Regions from separate parts of the Arthrobacter sp. TMN-50 genome, predicted to be linked through region 2. Evidence: riboswitches for the same ligand, from Rfam matches in the RefSeq annotation. Region 2 holds a riboswitch; the other holds the start of a gene.
What was found. Region 2 has a riboswitch for cyclic di-GMP ahead of ACX80A_RS04450 (response regulator transcription factor). Riboswitches for the same ligand answer to the same signal wherever they lie in the genome.
Positions count from the first base shown of each region.

Region 1 (4,957 bases), on a different contig from region 2:
GGTCACTTCGAGGTAGGCACCAGCACCGGACGAACCTTCCGGTTTGGAGTCCACCCCGAAGCTCGCTTCAGCTCAGGCCCGCACTCCCGCCTGATGATCGATCAACGGGATGACCATCAGGACTTCAGCGCTTTCATGACCGCGTTCATCGCGATGGGCTGACGTTGATCGCGATGAACTAACAGCAGCCAGCGTCAACTGAACAATGATCCGCGCTGGACGAGGTTCTCCGGCGCCCTGCCGGCGGCAATGCAGTCCAGCTGACGCTTCAGCAGCCTGATGATGCGCGGCCAGAAAGCGCCGGTGTTGCCTCCGCTGTGCGGGGTGATCAGTGCCCCGGCGGCTGACCACAGCGGGTGACCCTCCGGGACGGGTTCCGGATCGAATACGTCAACTGCCGCCGAGAGCCGACCGGAGACCACCTCCGCCGTCAGGGCCTCACTGTCCACCACTGCACCGCGGGCAACGTTGACCACCAGTCCACCGTCGGGCATCGCCGCCAGCACCTCAGCGTTGATCAGCCCATGGGTGGAATCGGTGAGCGGAGTGATAACGATCAACACCTCAGCCTGTTCGGCGAGCGCCACCAGTTCGTCGGTGCCGTGCACATGCCCCCACTCGTCGTCGCGGGCTGAACTGCCCATCCGGGTAAGATCCACCTCAAACGGTTCAAGTCGGCGCGCAATCTCGACGCCGATTCCTCCCACCCCGACGAGCAGCACCTTCCGATCGGCCAGGCCCGGATAGCGCGCGGGTTTCCACTGGCCGAGGGTCTGGTTGCGAACGGCGTCGTCAATGCCCCGCAGCGAGGCGATGGCCAGGCCGATCGCAAGCTCGGCGGTCGCCGCGGCGTGAACCCCCGCGGCGCTGGCAACGGCGACGTTGTCGCCGACCAGTTCGGGAATGCCCTCGTAGCCGGTGGACTGGGTCTGCACGAGCAGCAGGTTCGGAGCGCTCCGCACTGCGTCACCGAACTGATCGGGAGACGACATATACGGCAAAACGGCAGCATCAATGTCATCCAGCTCCGCCCCCACCGGTTCCTCGTCGAAATCCCACACCACCAGCGAAATTCCTGCGGGCGCTGGCTGCAGGGCTTCAAGCATTTCCACACTGGGCACCGAAACGGTGGTGATCTTGTCCATTCGACAAAGCCTAGCTTCCCGCGCGGTTGGAGGCATTCCGTGCGGTGGACACCCGCGAAGCGTGGCCGTAACGTCGAAGGCATCCGGTTTGCCACAGCAAAAGAGGGGGTCGTGTCGTGGATGCATTTCTCTGGTTGCTGCTGGTCGCCGGAGTGGTGGGCGCCGTTTGGTGGTTCCGATCCCGCACCACCCCCGATTCCCGCAGCCAAGTCCACGACGATGCGGGTCCGACGTCGACTCCCCTGGCATTGCAAAACCTCGACCCTCGGGGTCGCCAGGTCGAGGAGTAAGCCGTCGTGCTAGCGAATCGACAGCTCTTAACACTGATTTTGACCGTCTTACTGCTCACTGGCGTGAGCGCGTGCACGGGCCCGGAAACCGCACCGGTTGTTGACGGGAGCACGACGTCGGCCGGCCCGACGCCGTCCACCACCCCGGTCGGTTTACCCGACCTCTCCCCGGCAGGGACTGTCGCCGAGGGCCTCACCGTGCCCTGGGGGCTGGCGGCGTTGCCCGATGGGTCGCTGTTGGTCACCGAACGGGAATCGGGTGAGATCAAGCGGATTATTGACGGATCAACGACCACCATCGGCACCCTCGACGCGGAGATCGCCGCGGCGGGCGAGGGCGGGTTGCTCGGCCTGGCGATCGGACCGGACTTCGACGCCGATCCCCGGCTGTACGTCTACTTCACCGGCCCGAATGACAACCGGGTTATGAGCCTTGCCTACGGCGAGGACGGCTTGGGCGAGCCCCAGGAGGTGTTCACCGGTCTTCCGAAGGCCAATATCCACAACGGCGGGCGGATCAAGTTCGGCCCCGACGGATACCTGTATGTCGGTACCGGCGATGCCGGGCAGGCCGCCTCGGCCCAGGATCCGACGAGCAATGGCGGCAAGATTCTTCGCATCACTGCCGACGGCGATCCGGCCCCCGGCAACCCGGTGGAGAATTCACCCGTCTACAGCCTCGGGCATCGCAATATGCAGGGCCTCGCCTGGGACTCCGCCGGTCGGCTGTGGGCCAGCGAATTTGGCCCCGAGGTCGACGACGAGCTGAACCTTATTGAACCCGGCGGGAACTACGGCTGGCCCGCGGTCACTGGCGCTCCCGGGGCTGACGGGTTCATCGACGCGCAGGTCGTGTGGCCATCCACAGCTACCTCTTCCCCCAGCGGGATGGCGATCGTGGACGACGTCGCGTACATCGGTGGCCTGCGCGGCGAGCGGCTGTGGCAGGTGCCGCTCGCGTCTGGGACGGCAGGAACGCCGGTCAGCCATTTCGACGGCGAGCACGGGCGGCTGCGCGACGTAATCGAAGGCGCTGGCGACGCACTATGGATTGCCACGAATGAGGGCGCGCAATCCCGGATACTGACGGTCACAGCAGGCTAGCTGCCGTGCGGAGAATCAATTTCGGGTTTCAGCCGATGTGCTGGTAGAGTTTCATGCTGTTGCTGTTGGCCCGGTGGGCCCAATCGACACGCACCTCTAGCTCAATTGGCAGAGCATCTGACTCTTAATCAGAGGGTTTCGGGTTCAAGTCCCGAGGGGTGCACAGACAAAATCGCCTGATCGGCAAAACGCCCGGTCAGGCGATTTTTTTGTACCTGAGAGCCAACCGACACACCTCGCGGGGTCACAACGGTTCACGCCTGATTTCCAGGACGGTTCATTTTCGAGCGGTCCAAGTTTTTCTGTCACTTAGTCCGAGAACCCGGCGGTTTTGTCTAGGGTTTGCGCAGGATTGACAAAGGATGGCGTCTCTGTGTTTATTCCGCTGTAGTTTCAAAGAGTGATCGGAATTGATCGGACGTTTATTTTCCGATTGATACGGTCGCACTCCGCAACGCTGGTTTAGGGGGACCGCTATCAGTCTCTTCTTCTCCGCTGCGATGCATCCTCATCAAAACGGCAAACCCGGTGTGAACCGGGGACGCAAAGCCACGGAACCCGCTGGGGGTTCGCCGGGCTACTGAAATTGAGAGAAGAAACACCATGATGAAAAAATCCACCAAGCTCGTCGCTGCCCTTGCCGTTGCAGGCCTGGCTTTCGCCGGCGGTTCCGCGCTTACCGGTACCGGACTGAGCACCACAGCTGGTTCGACCCAGTTCGTTGGAGGTACTGTCAGCCAGTCCGTTACGGGCGCCACCTTGAGCAGCCTGGTCTACGGGTACACCGATAACACCAAAACGGCCGTCAATTCCGTGACGCTGACGTTCGCCGACGCCACGGGCGGCAAAACCCCCACCATTGCCCTCACCGGCGGCACAGCGACGACCTTCACCTGCACAGCCATCAGTGCTACCACGTTCGTTTCCACCTGCAGCCCAGGCACCGGTCTGAGCCAGTCCGGTGTAACCAGCGCCGCTGTCACCGTCCCTAGCTAATTCCATCCTTTGGGATGGGCCCGCACCTCTCGCTGCGGGCCCATCCCAAAGGTCTCCACATCAGTATGAAAGCCACCGTATGCTGAACCGGCTGTTCCGTCGTCTGGCGGTGTGTTTTTTTGCCGCCGCGGCCGTGCTTTTGACGGTTATCGGGGTAGCGATTCTCGCCGGTCAGGCTGCGGTGGTCACCACAGACGGTGTGAGTATGAACCCGGTCTATTACGACGGAGACCTAGTGGTAATTTCCCGGGCACCCTCGTACTCGGTGGGTCAGATAGCCGCTTACCGGCTGCCCGGCAGCAATGAGGTTGTGCTGCACCGTATTATCGGCGGCGACCAGAACGCTTTCGTGTTTCAAGGCGATAACAGTCAGTCGGTCGATACCGTGAAGCCTTCCGCTGAGGAGCTCGTCGGTCGGGAGTTTCTGCATATCCCGCAGGGTGGGGTGTGGCTGGATCGGTTGGCCAGCCCGCCCATGCTGGCCCTGATGACTTTCGCGCTGATGGTCGGCGGCGGGACCACTATAACCCGACGTAGACGCAGACGCAGACAAAGCAGACAAAGGAGGGCGGAGATGTCCCGCCACACCGTTACCGGAACCGGCTTCAGCGCCGTAGCATGGGCGTCACCGCCCCTGCTACGGGTGGGAGCCGCCATGACTCTGATCCTGGCAATCATCGCCTCGTCGCTCGTCGTCTGGGCATGGACCGGACCGCTCAATCAACCTGCTGCTGCTGAACCGGTCAGCGGTGCCCGGATGGAATTTTCCTACACTGCGGAGGTCGGTGATAGCCCAGCTTATGACGGGACTGTGGCTGAATCCCCGGATCCGGTTTTCCGTTCCCTCACCGATACCGTCGATGTGCACTTCGCCTACCAGGGCGAACCGGGCAGCGTGACCGTATCCGCGGAACTAACCACCCCCGGCGGATGGCACACAACCATTCCTCTTGCGGCCGCGACCTCGTTCGCCGGCAACCAGTACGAAGGCACCGTAGCGCTGGACCTGGCAACATTCGAGGACAAAGCCCAGGCGGCGTCGGCCGTTACCGGCCTTCCAGCTAGCCCAATATCCATTATGCTCACCCCTCGCGTGCAGACCGATGCAGGGCCGGACTTCGAACCTGCGCTCACACTTGAACTGGCACCTCTGGCACTCAGCGTTCCCGGCGCAGCGGCTGCCCTCACGGTCACTAACGACACTCCAGCAGGCCAAACGCTATCCGTGCCGCGGACCTTAGGTCCGGAAAATTGGAACCTCACCGCAGAAAATGCCCGGATCCTCTCGGCAGTCCTACTCTTCTTGGCATTCCTCGCAGGCACCGCTCTGATGTTGCTTTCACGACGGGAAAGCCCAGTTGATGAAGGGGCCGCCATCCGCCGCCGCTACTCAGCGCTTTTGGTCCGGGTACACCCGATGCC
Region 1 covers NZ_JBTNDG010000001.1:3,910-8,866, forward strand. The annotation lists gene ACX80A_RS00020 (hypothetical protein) at 1-162, shown strand, start outside; gene ACX80A_RS00025 (2-hydroxyacid dehydrogenase) at 195-1,145, opposite strand; gene ACX80A_RS00030 (hypothetical protein) at 1,262-1,435, shown strand; gene ACX80A_RS00035 (PQQ-dependent sugar dehydrogenase) at 1,499-2,539, shown strand; tRNA gene ACX80A_RS00040 (tRNA-Lys) at 2,630-2,702, shown strand; cyclic di-GMP riboswitch class I at 3,048-3,124, shown strand; gene ACX80A_RS00045 (hypothetical protein) at 3,143-3,535, shown strand; gene ACX80A_RS00050 (S24 family peptidase) at 3,615-4,957, shown strand, end outside.
Region 1: it holds a riboswitch for cyclic di-GMP, as region 2 does, so the genes downstream of both, ACX80A_RS00045 (hypothetical protein) here and ACX80A_RS04450 (response regulator transcription factor) in region 2, are expected to answer to the same signal.

Region 2 (4,957 bases):
AACCGCGTACACCTCGGCCTGGGCGGCGTTGACAATGTCATCCACCTCGCCGTCGTTTGAGTAGCCCAGCTGGACAATCTTGGTGCCGGCATTCACCAGACGGCGCAGCACCGCTCGCTCACGGACAATCTCCGCATAGAAGCCAGCGTTTGCGGCGGTCGGCACGGACTGGATCAGGGTGTGGAGGTAGGCCGGACCACCGATCCGGGAAATTTCGCCCCGCTTGGTGAGCTCATCAGACACGGTGACTGCGTCAGCAGGTTCGCCGCGGCCGTAGAGGTCGATAACCGCCTCGTAGATGCTTTCGTGGGCAGGCCGGTAAAAATCGACACCGCGCAGCACCTCCACGCAATCGGCGATGGCATCCTTCGATAACATCATTCCGCCGAGTACCGACTGTTCGGCAACCAGATCCTGCGGCGGGGTTCGAGTGAACTCCGGGGACCGGGTGTCCTCTTTTGACTCTGCGTGCGTGAGGGACACCGCTGCACTCTCTCTTCCAGTTGCCTACCCCGGGAACCAGCTCCGACGGATCGTCGTCTTCGGTCGTACCCGGCCTGATAATTGAGGTTTATCACCCGGCTCTGACAGTTTTAGCGTCTGGGATACTCCGCCACGGTAGTGCCGAAGCACCATCCTGCCAAACGAGTAATCCACAGGCCCTGTGGATTCACTGTGGATTACGCGGCGTGTCTTGTGCACAGGATGGGGACAAGGGTGTGGATAACGAAATACTTATCTGGCTCGTGCGGCCCTGACCTGCGGAAACACTCATGAACACCTGTGGAGTAAATGTTTCGGTCACCCAACGTTCATGCTCTACTTGCGTGTTGACAGATGGTCATTGAGGGCCTACTAGCAGAGTTATTCACCTGCTATCCACAGCCACAACGCCAGATGTGTAATACAGAGCTCCAGGATGCGGCGCCTCCCACTGGCCTGCATAACGGCAGACGCACCCTCATGAGCCGGCCCGAGCGAAGTATGCACAAAGAGGTATGTGCGAAACGTTCCGCCACTGCGTCAGCCTCGAAATATTCGACCCTGAGACGCTTGTCGCCCATTGGGCTTATCTGTAGTAGACCCTGGACCGAAGAAGCCTATGGTGTGTGGGCTTTCCCGCTCGCTCACTCCATCGCGGATTTGCCGCAAGGGCTCGGGCCAACCTAAGGGCAAGCTCTGGCGGTGGGTGTTATTCCGTCTCCGCAGATAGGGCAACGCGGTAGCCCACTCCACGGATAGTTTTTATCAGTTCGTCATGCCCAAGACGTTGAGAGAGCTTCCGTCGCAGATTTCCCATATGGACCTCGATCGCCCTTTCTTCTGCCCCACTCACGTAGGAGTAACCCCTGTACTCCTCACCCCGGACGACTCGCGCCAGTGCCGACTTGGTACGAACGGCCCCGTCACTTCGGAGCATCTCGTAGAGCAGATCAAATTCACTCTTGGTCAATGCCATTTCTTTAGTAGCGATCCTGACCGTTCGGGTTCCGCAATCGAGGGTAAGTTTCCCCCTACGGAAGAGGACCGACTGCTGCGGCGCCAGAGCGGGCAGGACAGAAGGTGATGTTATTTCAGTTAGTTTCCTAGAACCATCTCGAGGACGACGCAGCATCGCTTCAATTCGAGCTCTCAGCTCCCGAGGACGAAACGGTTTATAAATGAAGTCATCGGCGCCCAATTGGAGCGCTGTAAGCGTGTCGTGCTCGTCAATTCGAGCGCTTAACATAATGACGTAGCAGTCGCTGGTCTCACGGATACGCCGAAGTACTTCGTATCCGTCAATATCGGGGAGATCAACGTTGAGCGTGACCACGCATGGGGTGGACGCGCGGACGGCTTCCACCCCATCAAGCCCCGTGGTTCCTGCATGGACATCAAACCCCGCTTGCCGAAGCATCTCCACAACTGCGGTTTGGATGTCCAGGTCATCATCAATGACGACGGCGGTTCCGTAGGAACGAAAAAAATTAGGGGCATCTACCCTCACTTCGTTCTTCCGTCCGGTAGGGCCGTTACCTGTGGACGCATGCGCCGGTTAAGTCTTGACCCTAAGTAGCGGCCCTCACCCGGTAACTGCCTGACTTGGGGCGGCGAACCGAATCTCGATTGTTTCGAAGCTTGGATGTTTAGTGAAATGTTCAGACAATTATCTTTGATACGGAGGTGACACATAACCTAGGCCCTTGCTCTTCGGTAACCCGGCCGACCGCGAGGGCCCCGAAGCTTTGCGTCGCCGAGTCGCCCCGGGTTTGCCATTATCTATAAGCGAACGCCCATAGTAGAAATTTATTTGTGAAACGACACCGAGGGACCCGTTCAGGCGGGTGAGGACCCGAGTGTAGCGATGAAGGTAATCAGTGCATCCCGGAGCTTCTGGTCGGTGAGACCAAGATCTTCTACTCCCGATTCGCTCATTTGGTTTACGTGCTGGAGTAGCTCGTCTCCTTTGTTAGTGATCCGGGTTATCATCGACCGCCGGTCCGACGAGTCGCGTGTTCTGGAAATGAGGTCCTTGTATTCAAGTTTCTCGAGGACTTTTCCCATGGTCTGGGCCTGCACGTGCACCAGCTCAGCTAGGCCTGTCTGGCTGATTGGTCCGTTAGCTGATAAGGCTCTTAGTGTGATCATTGCTGCATGAGTGAGCCCTACTTCTCGAAGTCGCTGATTATAGAGTCGTTCGTTCAACCGGGCCGCCGTGCTGAGTAAACGACCGGTTGTCCAGTGTGTTGTGTTCAATGTATTTGCCACTTTCTTTCGATCGTCACTTCTGTTGGGGTGGAGACAACTAAGCCGTGGGTTGTGCCGATGACTGGATCTGGCGTGTTACCCAGTCCGTAAGGGGACGGCTGCATGCACCTCCATCGGGTGCGGGGCGGCTAATCAGGCAAACTGCCGGTGGTGGCCAAGCGGCTGCGAGCACTTCACTGAGACCAGTCCCGTCCATCGTTCTTGCCGATAACGAACTCATGATTTCCCTAACTAGAACTAGAATGCCCGACGGTAAATACTGCTGCACGCTAGATGGTAAAAATGGACTTTTCCGTGTGGATAGATACTGCCTCGGCGAAAGAGCTGCATTCGAGTGGAGTAAGCTCCAAAGGATGTTGCAATCGGTTTGTCTACGCTGTAGCTCCTACACCATAGAGTCTACAATGTAGATCCAAAATAGCAAGCCTACTTAGCGAAGGGGATTCGAGGAGTCTATGGATGAACCAAGAAAGATCGTCGATCTGCCTGGATCCGGGGACCCCGCTGGATCGTTCCAGGAGCCCCACAAGGGGAGTGATCCATCATCCAATACTGGGACCCGTCGGTCTCAGCTAAGCCGTGCTGTGGTCTTACGAGCTGCCCTTGAGCTGGTCGACGCGGACGGCCTTGAGTCGTTGACAATGCGACGCCTCGGGAACAAGCTGGGCAAGGATCCGATGGCGCTGTACCGTTACGCCGCGAATCGAGATGCACTGCTCGACGGCCTGACTGAGCTCTTGCTGGATCAATGGGTTATTCCGAGGGCCGGTCAGTCACCTTCGTGGCAGGACCAACTCCGGCATGCCGCCCACGACTTCCGGACTCTGGTTCTAAAGCATCCCCACGTTGTCCCGCTCCTCGTGACGCGTCCACTTTCCACACCATTAGGGCTCCGCCCTCTCGGCGCACTACGCCCCCTTGAGCAGATACTCGCAGTATTCAGTGATGCCGGGTTCAGGCCGGCGGACGCACTCCACGCCTATCGCGCCTACTACGGTTATCTGATCGGACACATCCTCAATGAGCTCGAAGAATTTGTGGTTAATCCCGATGAGGACGAGCTCGGACTACGACTAGGATTGCACCGGCTACCGAAAAAGGACTTTCCCCACCTCCGCCGGCTAGCATCTCTACTGCTGGACTACGACGGACAAGCCGAACTCGATCAGGGAATCACAATTCTCCTTCAGGGACTTCAGGCGCAACTCCACACTTCGGAACCTCGACCGCTCTGAGTAGTTCAATAAACCCATGGGTTAGATACGTTCCGGCTCTATCCTTCGCGCTGAACCGCGTCCAGGCACTAATGGTCAGTTCGGGGTTTTGCGCTCCACCTGGCGGGCCTGGCGGACGAGACAGACGAGCAGGAGAAGTTGGCCGGAGACAGCAAAAGGGACCCCCACTAGGCGGGAGCCCCTTTAGCCGTTCTCGAAGCGAGCGTCGAAGCTAGTTTGCGACGACGTTCAGGTCAATTACTGCTGAGACGTCGTCGTGCAGACGGACGTTCGCCTGGTAGGTACCGACCGACTTGATGTGGGCGGGCAGTTCTACCTTGCGCTTGTCGATGGTGCCGAGGCCTGCGGCCTCGACGGCCTTCGCCACGTCTTCAGCCTTGACGGTTCCGAACAGGCGTCCGGACTCGCCGGCCTTGACGGTCAACTGGACCGGCTTGGCGGAGAGAGCAGCTGCCTGCTTCTGGGCGTCCTCGAGCGTTGAGTGCTCGCGTGCGACGCGGGCAGCCTTGATCGACTCGACCTGCTTCTCGCCGCCCTTGGTCCAGGTGAGGGCGAAGCCGCGGGGAAGAAGGAAGTTACGTGCGTAACCGTTCTTGACCTCGACAATGTCGCCTGCAGCACCAAGACCGGTTACTTCATGGGTCAAAATGAGCTTTGCCATTGGGTTGGGTTCCTTTCCTTAACCGCGGCCTGCGCCGGAGTACGGCAGGAGGGCAACTTCACGGGCATTCTTGATTGCCTGCGCAATTTTGCGCTGCTCCTGCACGGTGACACCGGTGACGCGGCGGGCACGGATCTTTCCGCGGTCGGAAATGAACTTACGCAGCAACGCTACGTCCTTGTAGTCGATGACTGTGACGTCAGCGGCCTTCAGGGGATTGGACTTTGGTTTGGGCTTACGAAGTTCAGCCTTAGCCATCGTGGTGCTCCTTATGTCTGGTGGAGCCCGCAGAACGATTCTGCGGGATGGG
Region 2 covers NZ_JBTNDG010000002.1:112,905-117,861, forward strand. The annotation lists gene dnaB (replicative DNA helicase) at 1-483, opposite strand, end outside; gene ACX80A_RS04450 (response regulator transcription factor) at 1,193-1,990, opposite strand; cyclic di-GMP riboswitch class I at 2,193-2,267, opposite strand; gene ACX80A_RS04455 (MarR family winged helix-turn-helix transcriptional regulator) at 2,320-2,751, opposite strand; gene ACX80A_RS04460 (TetR/AcrR family transcriptional regulator C-terminal domain-containing protein) at 3,336-3,986, shown strand; gene rplI (50S ribosomal protein L9) at 4,198-4,647, opposite strand; gene rpsR (30S ribosomal protein S18) at 4,666-4,905, opposite strand.